Regions from separate parts of the Rhizobium sp. BT04 genome, predicted to be linked through region 2. Evidence: riboswitches for the same ligand, from Rfam matches in the RefSeq annotation. Region 2 holds a riboswitch; the other holds the start of a gene.
The links. Region 2 has a riboswitch for S-adenosylmethionine ahead of QMO82_RS25780 (O-succinylhomoserine sulfhydrylase). Riboswitches for the same ligand answer to the same signal wherever they lie in the genome.

Region 1: another riboswitch for S-adenosylmethionine. It lies ahead of metA (homoserine O-succinyltransferase); the one in region 2 lies ahead of QMO82_RS25780 (O-succinylhomoserine sulfhydrylase).

The regions. Positions count from the first base shown of each region.
Region 1 covers NZ_CP125652.1:2,818,087-2,822,297, forward strand. The annotation lists gene QMO82_RS22175 (GntR family transcriptional regulator) at 1-44, opposite strand, end outside; gene QMO82_RS22180 (aldose epimerase family protein) at 174-1,196, opposite strand; gene metA (homoserine O-succinyltransferase) at 1,425-2,348, opposite strand; SAM riboswitch at 2,397-2,474, opposite strand; gene QMO82_RS22190 (ABC transporter ATP-binding protein/permease) at 2,589-4,211, shown strand, end outside.
Region 2 covers NZ_CP125652.1:3,594,278-3,598,488, forward strand. The annotation lists gene QMO82_RS25770 (hypothetical protein) at 1-105, shown strand, start outside; gene apaG (Co2+/Mg2+ efflux protein ApaG) at 301-693, opposite strand; gene QMO82_RS25780 (O-succinylhomoserine sulfhydrylase) at 936-2,120, opposite strand; SAM riboswitch at 2,163-2,241, opposite strand; gene QMO82_RS25785 (2'-deoxycytidine 5'-triphosphate deaminase) at 2,315-3,409, shown strand; tRNA gene QMO82_RS25790 (tRNA-Gly) at 3,469-3,542, shown strand; gene QMO82_RS25795 (DUF995 domain-containing protein) at 3,747-4,211, opposite strand, start outside.

The DNA of each region.
Region 1 (4,211 bases), 780 kb from region 2:
AGGCCGCGGCTGCTCAGCTCCGCTATCAGACTGGTTCTATCCATAGGCACGTAATAGAACCTATCTAGAACCAATCAGCAAGACGGAATCGCACGCCGACAAGAAAAAACCTCCCCGGGGACCGGAGAGGTTCATAGCGATCAAATCTGACAGCCGTGCGTCTGAAAAGACCGTCAGCTCTTGGTGAAGATATAGTCCGTCTCCTGGCGCAGCACTTCGCCGGGGCGCAGCACCGCATTCGGGAAACCTTCGTGATTGATGGCATCCGGCCAGACCTGCGTCTCCAGGCAGAAGCCGGCGAAGGGACCGTATTTACGCCCGCCAAGGCCGGGCGCCCCGGTATTGAGCTTGAAACCGGCATAGAACTGCACGCCTGGCTCCGTGCTGCGCACTTCCAGCGACACACCGGAATAGAGACTGCGGGCGAGCGCGACGCTGCGCTTGGCGGTGCGCTCGGGCGACAGGCAGAAATTATGGTCGTACAAAGCTTGCTCGCTGCCGACGAAACGCTTCATCGGCGCCATCTCGCGGAAATCGAATTCGGTGCCCGCGACGGAACGGATCTCACCGGTCGGCACCTGCCTCTCGTCGGTCGGCAGATAGTGATCGGCAGCGATCATGATGTCGTGGCCAAGCGCATCTTCACGGCCATCGAGATTGAAATAGGCGTGCTGGCAGACATTGGCGAGCGTCGGCTGATCGCTGGTCGATTCGTAAGTCACCGACAGTTCGCCGTTGCCGTGCACCCGGAAGGTTGCCTGGATCGTGCAATTGCCGGGATAGCCGGCGCGGCCATCGGGATCGACGATCTTCAGCACGACGCGGTCGACGTCATGCTCGACGATCGTCCAGTTGCGTTTGGCGATATTGTCGCTGCCGCCATGCAGATGCGTCACGCCGTTTTCATTCGGCTCCAGCTGATAGTCCTTGCCGTCGAGCGTGAATTTACCGCCACCGACACGATTGGCGCAGCGGCCGGGTGTCGCGCCGAAATAGGCCGAATGGAGGGGGTAGCTGTCGAAGTCGTCGAAGCCGAGCTGCAGCGGCGCCTCATGTCCCTCAAGGCGCAGATCCTGGATGACCGCCCCCCAGGTGATGATCTTGGCCGTCAGCCCGCCGCCCTTGATCTCGACGCGATAGACCGTCTCGCCTGCTTTCGTCTGTCCGAAAACTTCCCGCTCCAACTTATCCGACATGATCGACCGTCCGTTCTATTCCTGGGGTTTAAGCATGTCGCGCAAAAGTGTACAGCGGTTTTGCGATAACGACATGCGTAAAAACAAAGACTTAAAGCGCGGAGAGCGAATCTGAAAGATCGCGACGCGCTTTAGGAGCGGAACCTGCCCGCATTTGCTCCAAACCGCAACCGTGGGATCAGAAAGAAATGCCGCAGCGGTGACGCTGCGGCATCCGCTCTGCCACACTCAGAGATCCGTGCCGATCTCCTCCACATCGAAGGGCGTCGTCTGGTAGATTTCGTTGATCCAATTGCCGAACAGAAGATGCGCATGGCTGCGCCAGCGGTTCTGCGGCGCAAGTGCGGGATCATTATGCGGGAAGTAGTTGTGCGGCATCTTGATCGGCACGCCGGCATTGACGTCGCGGAAATACTCGTCGGACAGTGAGGTGGAATCATATTCGACATGGTTGAACATGTAGAGCCGCCGGCCCTTCTTCTCGTGCACGAGGCAGACGCCCATCTCACCTGATTCCATCAGGATCTCCAGGCTTTCGGATTTTTCGATATCGGCGCGGCGCACCTCGGTCCAGCGCGACACCGGGACTTCGAAATTGTCGGAAAAGCCGTTGAGATAGATGGAGGAAGGTTTCAGGTTCCGGTGGCGGTAGACGCCGAAGGCCTTCTCTTTCAGCTCGTATTTCGGAACGCCGTGGAAATGATAGATCGCCGCCATCGCGCCCCAGCAGACGTTCATCGTCGAATGGACATTCGTTTCCGTCCAGTCGAGGATCTGCTGCATTTCCGCCCAATAGGTGACGTCCTCATAGGGCAGAAGCTCGATCGGCGCCCCAGTGATGATGAAGCCGTCGAACTTGCGCTGCTTCACCTCTTCCCAGGTCTGGTAGAAGGAAAGCAGATGGTCTTCGGACGTGTTCTTCGCCTTGTGGCCGCCGATGCGGATCAGCGACAGTTCCACCTGCAGCGGCGAGGCGCCGACGAGGCGGGCCATCTGCAACTCGGTCTTGATCTTGTTCGGCATGAGGTTGAGCAGCCCGATCTGCAGCGGACGGATGTCCTGACGGATCGCCATCGTCTCGGTCATCACCCGCACACCCTCTTGAACCAGGGTTTCGAAGGCGGGCAGCGTATCGGGGATCTTGATGGGCATTGCGGTCACTCGATCAAAAATAAAAAACCGGCGGCGAAAAAAATCGCTACCGGTCCGCACGCGGCCCTTTAGCGACTTTTTTAACGTGGCTGCAAGCCGGCCGGCCAAATCACCACGGAGCACTTTAATTAGCTCCAGTCGGACCGCGAATCAATGGCGAATGCATGCAGGCGCAGCTCGTGCAAGCATCATCACACTTTAATGACTGATAGAATCTGTTGATAGACCGGTAACGCCACCATGTTAATAATAGGGGCATGGGCGATTTGGAAAAGCGTAATGGCAGATAAGACCGAGGGGAGGCCAGGAATCCGGAGGCAGGATAGGGTAGGGTATGATCTCAGCCTGACATATCGCCTCGGGGTGATGTTCTCAGCGTTCTGGAATTCGCAAGTGCGGGGCAAGGTGCTGTTTCTGGCGACCGTGCTGATCCTTGTTATCCTGGCGACGTCCTACGGCCAGGTCATCCTCAATGAATGGAATGCGCCCTTCTACGATTCGCTGGAGCGCCGCGACCTCGGCGAGTTCTTCCACCAGCTTGAAATCTTTGCGATGATCGCCGGCACGCTGCTGCTGCTCAACGTGCTGCAAGCCTGGCTGAATCAGATGACCGCGCTCTATATGCGCGAGGGCCTGTCGCGCGATCTCGTCGATCAGTGGCTGAAGCGCAAGCGGGCGCTGCGGCTCGCCTCCAGCGGCCTGATCGGCGTCAATCCGGACCAGCGCCTGCACGAGGATTCCCGCAATCTCGCCGAAAGCACGACAGGGCTGGTTCTCGGCCTGCTGCAATCGACCATTCTTCTGGTGAGCTTCATCGGCGTGCTCTGGGAGCTTTCGAGCGGCTTCATCTTCCGGATCAGCGGCCACAGCTTCTCCATTCCGGGTTACATGGTCTGGGCGGCGATTTTTTATGCCGCTTCCGCCTCGGTGCTGAGCCAGGTCGTCGGCCGCAAGCTGGTGAAGCTCAATGCCGACCGTTTCTCGAAGGAGGCCGAGCTTCGCTTCACCTTGATGCACGCCAACGAAAACATGCCGGCTATCACCGTCGCCCGCGGCGAGGAGAATGAGCGCCGGCGCATCAACACCGACATCAGCTCGGTGCTGAGGGTCGTCAAGCGGCTCGCCATGGCCAATACCAACCTCACCTGGGTTTCGGCCGGCTATGGCTGGCTGGTGATCGTCATCCCGATCATCGTCGCCGCCCCTGCCTATTTCTCCGGCGGCCTCACCCTCGGCCAGCTGATGATGTCGGTCGGCGCCTTCAATCAGGTCAATACGGCGCTGCGCTGGTACGTCGCCAATTTCGGCCCGATCGCCGAATGGCGGGCCACGCTGATGCGCGTCACCGATTTCCGCCAGGCGTTGGTCGACATGGAAGAGGACTTCGACCTCAAGGACAGCATCGCCTATGAAAACACCGCGGCCGACACGCTGACGCTGAAGGATATCGTCATCGTCGCCAAGATCGGCGAAGAGATCGACGAATGCGGCGGCTTCCGTCTGCGTGAAACCGATGTCGTGATCAAGGCCGGCGAAAAGATCATGATCAACGGCGATCACAGCGTCAACCGCAAGCTGCTGTTCCAGGCGATGGCCGGCCTCTGGCCGTGCGGCAGCGGCACGATGGGCCTGCCGCCGATCGACGACATGCTGTTCGTTCCGCAGATCGCCTATGTTCCCGGCGGCACATTGCGCGAGGCGCTGGCCTTCCCCGAAAGTGCTGATGCCTATCAGAAGGCGGATATCGAGGCGGCTCTCGAAAAGGCCGGCCTGCATTCGCTGATCGCAAGGCTCGATACCCGCGCCCGCTGGGACAAGCTGCTCGACAGCGACGAGCAGAAGGCGATCGGTTTCGCCCGCCTG
Region 2 (4,211 bases):
AAAGCGGTAAATGCTGCCGTTGCCCAACAGCCGGCGCCGCCACAATCAAAAGATCCGTTTGAAGCAAAGCCAGGTACTCAGGCCTCGGATCCTTTTGACCTTTAAAGCATGTCGCGCGTGCAGCAGTTTTAGCAAAGACATACGAAAAACAAAGACCTAAAGCGCGGCACGCGAACCTGAAAGATCGCGACGCGCCTTAGCAGATGATTGACGGAAGATGACGTCTGGATGCCCTGCGCTCATAGGACGCGCTGGGCCCCTCTGCCGCTTTCAATCTGCGCTCGATTTCGGGATCATACGTCAGTTAAGCACCCGCAGCAGCCCCGGTGAATCCAGCGAGAAGGCGGGGATGTCGACATCGAATATCTCGCCTTCGTCCGTTTCCATCTGGTAATGGCCGAACATCAGTCCGGAGGGGGTGTCGAGCGGGCAGCCGGAGGAATATTCGTAGGTGTCGCCGGGGCTGAGCCGCGGCTGTTCGCCGACGACGCCGGGGCCTGTCACTTCGTCCACCTGTCCGTTCTGGTCGGTGATGTTCCAGTAACGGTTGACCAGGCGAACGGCTATGCCGGAATTGTTGCTGATGACAATCCGGTAACCCCAGACATAGCGATCGTCTTCCGGATCGGATTGCTCCTCCAGATAGAACGGTTCGACGACGACTTCGATATCCTTTGTGAGGGCGCGATACATGCCTTGCACCTTAGTCAAGATATGTTACCCGTATCTTATAAAGAGGCCATGTCCGTCAAGGAACGGAACGTTGATCAGTGATGAAACCGTCATGATCGAAGGGTTTTCGATCGTTAAGCCTAATCGTCAGTGTTAATTTTACCTCCGAACGCCGGCGCGGGCGAACTTGTTCCCCCCGACCTCACGGAGCGAGGTCCGGCAGCGGCCGAACCGCGAATGGGTCCGGCCGCTATTCCAGTCGGTCAGGCCGAGACCTTGGCAAGCGCCTTGGCGAAATCCTCGATCAGGTCGTCGGTATCCTCGATGCCGGCCGAAAGGCGCACCGTGCCGGGAGAGATGCCGAGTTCGGCACGCGCCTCCTCCGTCAAGTTCTTGTGCGTCGTCGTGGCCGGATGGGTGATCAGGCTTTTGCTGTCGCCGAGATTGTTGGAGATCTTGACGATATCGAGTGCGTTCTGCAGCGCGAAGGCCGCTTCCTTGCCGCCCTTCAGCTCGAAGGCGACGAGGGTCGAGCCGCCGGTCATCTGCTTGGCGATGATATCGGCCTGCGGATGGTCCTTGCGGCCGGGATAGATCACCTTGGCGACCTTGCCCTGCTCGGCCAGAAAGTCGGCGATCTTCGCCGCATTCTGCGTCTGCTGGCGCACCCGTAGCGGCAGCGTCTCGATGCCTTTCAACAGCGTCCAGGCGTTGAACGGCGACATGGCCGGGCCGGTATGGCGGAAGTAATCGTGCAGGTTCTCGTCGATCCATTCCTTGTCCGCAAGCACCACGCCGCCGAGGCAGCGGCCCTGGCCGTCAATATGCTTGGTGGCGGAATAGACGACGATGTGGGCGCCGAGCTCCAAGGGCTTCTGGAACAGCGGCGTGGCGAAGACGTTGTCGACCACGACCTTGGCGCCGACCTGGTTGGCGAGCTTGGCGACCCCTGCGATATCGACCACCTCGAGCGTCGGGTTGGTCGGGCTTTCCAGGAAGAACACCTTGGTGTTCGGCCGGATCGCCTCTTCCCAATTCTTGAGATCGCGGCCGTCGACCAGCGTGCATTCGATACCGTATTTCGGCGCCAATGTTTCCACAACCCAGCGGCAGGAGCCGAACAGGGCGCGGGCCGCGACGATATGGTCGCCGGCCTTGACCTGGCAGAGGACTGCGGCGGCGACGGCCGCCATGCCGGAGGCGGTAGCGCGGGCGTCTTCGGCGCCTTCGAGCATGCACATGCGCTTTTCGAACATGTCGTTGGTGGGGCTGCCGTAGCGGGCATAGATGAAGCCGTCGGTCTCGCCCTTGAAGCGGGCTTCGGCCGCTTCCGAGGTGTCATAGACGAAACCTTGCGTGAGATAGATTGCCTCGGAGGTCTCGCCATATTGCGAACGCAGCGTTCCGCCGTGGACGAGTTGGGTTGCCGGGCGCCAGGTCTTGCTCATGCCATCACCTTCACATAACAAAAAAACCGGTCGCAAAAGCAGACCGGTTTCAACCCGGTCTTTTTAGCCACTTGTTTAACGTGGCTGCAAGCCGACCGGCCAAATCACCACGGGATAATTCTGCAATACTGCTGTTAGCTGCTTGCGTCAATTCCCCGAGTTTGGTTTTGTCGGCGGCAAATGATGGATGAGGCATGATGGCTCGTGAAACGGGAATTCTGGCGGATCGCGCGATCTCCGCGCTGTTCGAAGCGGAGCGTCTGATCTCCGAACGGGAGCTGGACCGCGACCAGATCCAGCCGGCAAGTCTCGACCTGCGCTTGGGCGCCAAGGCCTTTCGCGTGCGCGCCAGCTTCATGCCCGGGCCCTCGCACCTGGTGTCCGACAAGCTCGACCGGCTGAGCCTGCATGTCATCGACCTCACCGAAGGCGCGGTGCTCGAAACCGGCTGCGTCTACATCGTGCCGCTGATGGAGAGCCTGGCGCTGCCGGCCGACATGTCGGCCTCGGCCAATCCGAAGAGCTCGACCGGCCGCCTCGATATCTTTACCCGCGTCATTACCGACTACGCCCAGGAATTCGACAAGATCCCGGCGGGTTATTCCGGCCCGCTCTATCTCGAAATCAGCCCGCGCACCTTCCCGATCGTCGTGCGCCGCGGCTCGCGCCTGTCGCAGATCCGCTTCCGCGTCGGCCATTCCCTGCTCGGCGAGCCGGAATTGTTGAAGCTGCATGAAAGCGAGACCCTGGTCGCCAGCAAGCAGCCGAACGTATCGGGCGGCGGTATCGCGCTGTCGATCGACCTTGCCGGCGACAAGGACGGCCTGATCGGTTATCGCGGCAAACATCACACCGCCGTCGTCGATGTCGACAAGAAAGATCAGCACGACATCTATGATTTCTGGGAGCCGCTCTATAGCCGCGGTCGCAACGAGCTGATCCTCGATCCCGACGAGTTCTATATCCTCGTCTCGCGCGAGGCGGTGCACGTGCCGCCGGATTATGCCGCCGAGATGACGCCCTTCGATCCGCTGGTCGGCGAATTCCGCGTCCATTATGCCGGCTTCTTCGATCCGGGCTTTGGCCATGCCCCGGCCGGCGGCCGCGGCAGCCGCGCCGTGCTCGAAGTCCGCAGCCACGAAGTGCCCTTCATCCTCGAAGACGGCCAGATCGTCGGCCGCCTGGTCTACGAACACATGCAGGAAAAGCCCGCCAGCCTCTACGGCTCCGGCCTCGGCTCCAACTACCAGGCCCAGGGCCTCAAGCTCTCGAAGCACTTCCGCATCTGAGGCTTCCCGGCGGCCGCGACTTGACAGCGGCCCCCATCTGTTGGAAATCTCAGCGCATCGCGGGTGTAGCTCAATGGTAGAGCAGCAGCTTCCCAAGCTGAATACGAGGGTTCGATTCCCTTCACCCGCTCCAGCTGCCCCTCAGGCTAGTTGTCTACTAACGTCCACAGACGTCCAATAAATCCATGTAAATCAGTGGCATAAAGAGGCCCCGGGCGTCCGTTCGCCGCCTTTTGAAGGCGCTTCGCGATCTTTTATGAAAAGGGTTGCGCGCAGGCATCGGCTCCTACAAGGAAACAGATGGCGCCTCGGCCGCGCGCAACCCCTAGCTTCGCCTTTATTTGGTCCTACTGACGCTCGTCTCAATCCTCCCCAATTGAGAACTTACGTAGTCGCCGTGGCGAAGCTTTGCGAATTCGTCGGTGGCTTGTGCCAGTGCGCTCTTGAAAACGTACCATTCACCGTCCGGTTCGCGTTTCTGATAGATCAGGCCGCCCTTCTTGCGGTGGCTGAAGCAGGTGATTGCCGTCGCCGTTCCGGTCTTGGCGTGCCAGTCGGCGTTGAAGCAGAGTTTCCCCGACTCCGTGATGAACCAGCGGCCCATGCCGAAGGATGGCGAGCCATTTTCCCGCGACCAGGCGGTAAAGCGACGCGCCTTTGTGGAGAAGTAGCCGGCGCCGGCTTTCCACATCCAGGAATTCTGGTTGTAGAGCCGATAGATTTCCGCGCTGCTCATCGGCTTTGCGGTCTCGATCCCCGCAGGCTCATTGGTTCCGGCAGCGGACGCGGCCGTGGCGATACC